2 regions of the Limosilactobacillus allomucosae genome follow, and region 2 is predicted to be linked to the other one. Evidence: riboswitches for the same ligand, from Rfam matches in the RefSeq annotation. Region 2 holds a riboswitch; the other holds the start of a gene.
The links. Region 2 has a riboswitch for thiamine pyrophosphate ahead of ABC765_RS10520 (ECF transporter S component). Riboswitches for the same ligand answer to the same signal wherever they lie in the genome.
Positions count from the first base shown of each region.

Region 1: linked by a shared signal. The riboswitch ahead of thiM (hydroxyethylthiazole kinase) and the one ahead of ABC765_RS10520 (ECF transporter S component) in region 2 are both predicted to bind thiamine pyrophosphate.

Region 1 covers NZ_CP154878.1:1,334,651-1,337,861, reverse strand. Annotated here, with positions in the region: gene thiE (thiamine phosphate synthase) at 1-341, opposite strand, end outside; gene thiD (bifunctional hydroxymethylpyrimidine kinase/phosphomethylpyrimidine kinase) at 351-1,148, opposite strand; gene thiM (hydroxyethylthiazole kinase) at 1,151-1,939, opposite strand; TPP riboswitch at 2,019-2,127, opposite strand; gene ABC765_RS06330 (APC family permease) at 2,315-3,211, shown strand, end outside.
Region 2 covers NZ_CP154878.1:2,247,655-2,250,865, forward strand. Annotated here, with positions in the region: gene hemH (ferrochelatase) at 1-882, opposite strand, end outside; TPP riboswitch at 1,143-1,232, shown strand; gene ABC765_RS10520 (ECF transporter S component) at 1,322-1,900, shown strand; gene ABC765_RS10525 (ABC transporter ATP-binding protein) at 1,900-3,211, shown strand, end outside.

The DNA.
Region 1 (3,211 bases), 910 kb from region 2:
CCGACAAACATAGTATCCCCAACCGCGGCTAAGACCTGTTCGACACGCTGATCCTTTTGACCAACGTGGATGCCGTCAGCGTTGATTGCCTGGGCCAATTCAACGTCATCATCAACGATCAGCGGAATATGATGCTGATCGGCAAGTCTGCGCAGCTTCAGTCCCAGCTGCACGCGCTGTTCTTGGTTGAGCTGGCTGGTACCTTTTTCGCGATACTGAAAGGCGGTAATGCCGCTGTCCATTGCGATTGATACGTCATTTAGAAACTGTTTTGGATCATGATTGACGTCTTGGGTGCCGCCAACCAGATAGCAGTGAAGCATTTCTTCTCTAAATTGCATACGGACCTCCTAGACTGCCCAGTGATTCAAAGGACCGTGCCCGTGCCCAACCTGGATGCCATCGCGAATCGTGGCTTCCACGTATGCCTTGCCGATACGAATCGCGTTCTCCATCGACACGCCCTTAGCCAGCTCGGCAGTAATGCAGGCAGAGATCGTATCACCAGTACCGTGCGTGCGTTTGGTGTCGATCCGGGGCGAGCTCATCCAAAAACTTGATCCATCAGCCAGCAATACAAAGTCACTGGCCTGTTTTTGATCATTAAAATGACCGCCCTTAACCAAGACGTTCTTGGCGCCTAAAGCCTGCAGCCGCTGTCCAGCTTCTTTCATATCGGCGTTGTTCTTGATCGTCATTTCAGCCAGTGCCTCTGCTTCCGGCAGGTTGGGCGTTACCAGATCGGCGAGGGGAAGCAGCTTGGTCCTGACCGTGCTGATTGCCTCATCGGTCAACAGATGCGCGCCGCCTTTGGCAATCATGACTGGATCAACTATCAATGGTCCAAAGTCGTATTGTCTAAGATTGGCGACGACGGTTTCAACGGTTTCAGTGTCAGCCAGCATGCCCGTTTTGCAGGCCCGGATCTTTAAATCGGCGTTTAAGGAGGCAAACTGCTCATCAATGATTTTTTTTGGCAGCGGCATGGCGTCTTGAACCCCCAGCGTGTTTTGTGCCGTAATGGCCACTAAAACAGTCGTGGCAAAAACATGCCGCATCTGCATGGTTTTTAGATCTGCCTGCATGCCCGCGCCGCCACCTGAATCAGAGCCAGCAATCGAAAGGGCTTGTGGAAATTCATTGATCATCTTCAGTCTTCTTTCTGTAATTCGGTTTGCCAGGCTGCAATCAATTGATCATCGGCTTGGTAAAGATTGTCCAAAAACATGTTATACCAGCGGCTTGGCATCTGGGTCTTTTTAGCCGCGGCCTGGCCGGCTAAGGCAAATACCTTGCAAGCCGTGGCGGCCGCTTCCAAGACACTGCCGCCCAAACCGATAAAGGCCGCGATAATACTGGAAAGCATGTCGCCAGTTCCCACGTGAACGGCAAATAGCGGCGAGCCAAACGGAACCTTGATGACTTTTTGACCATCAGTGATGATATCTACGGCTCCAGTCATTGCAACAACGGTTTGGTATTTTTGAGCACATTTCTGCGCGATGGCGGTCAGATCACCATCACCAGATCCCGCATCGATGCCGTGGCTTTGCCAGTCAATCCCGGCTAACGCAGCAATCTCGCCGGCATTGCCGCGGATGCAGGCAAAGTGATACTTGCTCAAAAGCTCGTTGGCGACCTGAGTACGGTAGGCGCTGCCGGCACAGGCCACCGGGTCAAAAACGGCTGGGACCTCTAAAAACTGCGCGGCATCCATAACCGCCAGCATCTCTTCTCTTTGTGCGGCTTCAACGGTTCCCAGATTAATCGTAACGGCCTGGGCAATCTTGACCATGTCTTCGGCTTCTTCGGGCGCCTTGGACATGATTGGCGAAGCGCCTAAAACGTTTAAACCATTGGCAACATCAGCGGGCGTAACCATGTTGGCAACCGTTAAGACGACCGGATTTTGTTTGCGCAGCTGTGCAATCAGACTCATTTGAATTCCTCCTTTGATTGGCTGAAATAAAAAATCCGCGAACTCGTTAAAACGCTCGCGGATCTGGTTGATTCCAATTCAAAAAGAAGAAGCACTTTCCTTCGCAAGCATCGACTTAACAGGTTCAAAGAGTTTACGCGTCACTGCGCGCGTCTCAGTCCAGAACATGGACTCCCCTAGTGCGGAAAAATATTCAACTTAGTTTTTAGTATAGCAGAAAATTCAAATTTAGAAAGGTTTAATTAATTCAATGGGACGCGATGATCAATTTCAATCAATAAAGTCGTTAGCCATACGATTTTATCTTTGAAAACTTATCAAGCAGTCAATTCAGTGATAGATTTATTATAATTATATTAAAAAGGGGGGATGGACATGCCAAATCATCAAGCGGGCAAAATCAGCTTTGCCTCGGTGTTTTTATTCGGGATCAACAGCATGGTCGGGTCCGGCATCTTTTTATTGCCTGGCGTGCTGTTTCAGGATGCCGGCAACTGGAGCCTGGCCTTGATTCTGCTGGCGGCATTGGCAGTCTTGGCAATGGCCTATTGTTATGCCGAGATGGCGCATCACTTTTCGGGGAATGGCGCGGGCTGGTATTATACCTACAAAGAGTTTGGCCGATTTTGGGGCTTTGAGATCGGGCTGTTTACCTGGCTGCAGGGCGCCGCGGCTATTGCTACCGAGATCGCGGCTTTTTTACGCGGGCTGCGACCATGGCTGCCGCGATTAAGCGAGATTACGGTCTATCGCTGGGCTGGACTGGGAATGATTCTGATTTTATTGACGATCCGGCTGCTGGGTAAAAAGGCATCAACTTGGGCCAATAACTTTTCAACGGTCTTGAAGCTGGCAGTTTTGGGATTGTTTGTCGTGCTGGGGATTTTTTACGTCAAGCCGGGCAACTTTAATGCTGCGGTTCATAATTCGATTGATGACTTTGATCATGCGTTTATGCTGATCTTCTTTATGTTTCCAGGATTTTCTTTTTTGCCGGTACAGGCATCGTCCATTCACAATTCCAAAAAGAACCTGCCAAAGCTTTTGATTGGCGTGGTCATTAGCGTTGCCGTCATCTATATGGTTACCATGAGCGTGGCAATCGGGATGCTTGGCAATCGAATCGACAACGCAGACGCACCGCTGGCTTGGGCGTTTGGTCAGCAGTTTGGCAAGCTGGGCGAGGCCGTGATTATGATCGGCATGTTAGGATCGATTGCCGGCGTTGCGATCTCAATGTTTTACAGTACGCCATACGTGGTTTCGTCGCTG
Region 2 (3,211 bases):
TTCGCTTCCACCAGCAGCCAAAAAGGCATTGCGGTTCTCCTCACCCAATTCTTGAATCGTCTCCAGACAGTCAGCGGTAAAACTAGGCGCGATAACCAGTACCTTGCGATAGCCTTGCTTAGGCAGTGCAGTCAAAAGATCTTTGGTGGCCGGCGTCAGCCACTTTGCCGGTCCAAAGCGCGACTGATAGGCTTGAAAACAGGGAACCTGCAGCCCCAAACGTTCAATTACCGCCATGGTCGTTTGCCGGCAGCGTTGGGCGTATGGATCCCCAGCCTTTTGATAACTGAGCGGAATACCATGATATGAAAAGACGATTGCATCTGGATTCATTTTAGCAACCGCTTTTTGCAGTTTATTCGATAATGCTTTGACATAAGGCCAAAAACTGCTGTAGTCACTGACGAATCTAATTTCCGGAACTATTTTGCGATCCTGGTAAAACCGAGCGACATCATCTTGAACCGAAGCCGTGGTCGTAGTTGAATACTGCGGATACATTGGAATAATCGTTAAATCAGTGATTCCTTGAAACTCAAATTCTTTTAAGACCGCACCAATCAGCGGCTGACTGTAGCTCATGGCATAGCGAACCGTATAATCCGGCAGTCGCTTTTGCAGCAGCTGGGCTTGGCGCTGGGTATAATGCAGCAAAGGCGAACCAATCTCTGATGACCACAGCTGCTCATAATTGGCGGCCGACTTGGGAGCATGTTTGGGCAGCACCATCATGTTTAGAATTGGCTGCCAGATCAATGGCGGCATATGAATGACCCGCCGATCGCTTAAGAACCGCCGTAGAAATCTGGTAACTGCTGGAACGCTGGGATCACTTGGCGTTCCAAGATTAACCAGCAGGATGCCTTTTTGATTTTTCTTCATAATCTTGCCTCTTACTCTTATTTGTAATTCAATAAGACCATTCTAGCACGACATCTAGTAGCTATTTTTATGATCAAACGCCATATATTGTATTCAAGCTGATCAAATGATTATCAGTGAATTTCAATGAATTTAAAAACCCTGCTTGATTCAAATCAATTTATCTGCTTAAACCCCTTTTTTATTTCAAATTAAACTTCGATAAAATTTCTGCCGGCTTGCACTATGCCAAGTTATTTTGTAAGATGAAAACGATCAATCATTCATGTCTGGGGTGCCATACGGCTGAGATAATACCCATTGAACCTGCTCTGGATAATTCCAGCGAAGGGAGATACGGTAAATAATCTGTTGTAATCAGCCCCACTGTGGATCTTTTCCATAGTGGGTTTTCTTTTGGACAGGTGATTGAAAATTTCAATCATTAGGAGGGTCTTTCATGGCCAAAAAAAATAACAAGTTTCATCTGCGCGACATCATCCTGCTGGCACTGGTCGGCATTATCTTTGGGGTGATCTACTGGGCAGCTGCTTTTATGTACAACGCGCTGACCATTGTCTTTACGCCGCTCAAGCTGCCAATGATGGGTAACGATCTAACCATGGGACTTTGGTGCATGGCCGGTCCGATGGCGGGATTTATGCTGAAAAAACCTGGTGCACCTTTCCTTGGCGAGTTTTTAGGCGCCGCTGGTGAAGCCTTGATTGGTGATCAATGGGGCGCAGCCAATCTGATTTCTGGTGCCGTTCAAGGGATTGCCAGCGAACTGGGCTTTACGTTTACCGGCTACAAGCACTACGACTGGCTGGGGGCCGTTTCAACAACCATTACCACGACAATCGTAACGTTTGCTTGGGATTGGTTCCGCAATGGCTACAACAAGTTTGGCTTCAAAAACGTTTACTACTTTAGCGGCCGGCTGCTTTCAATGTTCTTCTTCTGCGGCGTTTTGGTAATGCTGATCGAACGGCTTCTGGAACGCTCGCACGTCATGAAACGCGAGGAATTTAACGACTAATGAATCATTTGGCAATTGACAATCTGACTTTTGCATATACGCCAAAGCGCCCAACGTTAAAAGACGTTACGCTGAAAATTCCGGTTGATTCCTGGACGCTTCTTTATGGTGCTTCCGGCAGCGGCAAATCCACGCTGATGCGCCTCTTAGCCGGTCTGCTGCCTAAATACGGCGGCCGGATTCTGCAAGAAAACATCGAGCTGCCGAATGGTTTAACCGTTGCGATGATGTTTCAGGATCCCGGTATGCAGTTCGCGCTTGATACGCCGCAGCATGAATTGGAATTTGCCTTGGAAAACCTGCAGCTGCCTGCCAACGAGATGCCTGCCCGCATTGAGCATGCCTTAAAATTCTGCGGCATTGAACACCTGCGCGATCGTCAGCTGGCCACGATGTCAGGCGGCGAGCAGCAGCGGGCCGCCTTGGCCGTTTTAGTCGCGATGGATACCGATATTCTGCTGTTGGACGAGCCATTTGCCAGCATCGACAACCATAATCGGACTTTATTGATTCAGCAGCTGACCTTATTGCAGCAAAAGTATCACAAAACGATTATCGTTGCTGATCATGACCTGCATGGCTATCGCGGCTTGGCTAAACAGGTGATTCGCTTTGAAAATCAGCGAGCCGAGTTGCTTGACGCCGCTGCCAGTGATGCGCTGCTTAAGTCTGCCGATCAGCTGGCCGCCACGGTGCATCATGTCAAACTGCCGACTGCCAGCGATCAGCCGATTTTAACACTCAAAAACTTGACGATTGAACACGGGGATCAAAAGCTGATCTTGGCAAATGACTTTTCGTTTTTTAAAAATCAGACGACACTGTTGACTGGTGCTACAGGAACCGGGAAGTCCTCATTGTTTAAGGCTATTACGCACTTGGCGGCTTATCAGGGAACGATCGTCTATAACGGTCAGGACAGTCAAAAAATCAAGCCGCGCCGTTACGCTCAACAGGTCGGCTACGTCTTCCAGCATGCCGTCGACCAGTTTCTTAGCGTAACGGTTAAAGAGGAGCTGGCGCTGAGTCTTAAAAAAGGCCGTAATCCCTACTTTGACGAGGAACACCTGACCGCGGCACTTAAGCTGCTTGGTTTGAGTGAATTGCAGGAGCGCGTAGTCTACTCGCTTTCTGGCGGTCAGCAAAAAAAGCTGCAGCTGCTTTTAATGCTGATGATGGGGCAGCCGGTTCTGCTGTTGGATGAGCCTTTTAGCGGCCTTGATCTTCATTCGCTGCATAATGTCGTTGATCTGATCAAGGCCAGCCAAAAAGTCTACCCGCAAACAATGATCATTATCAGCCACCAGCTGG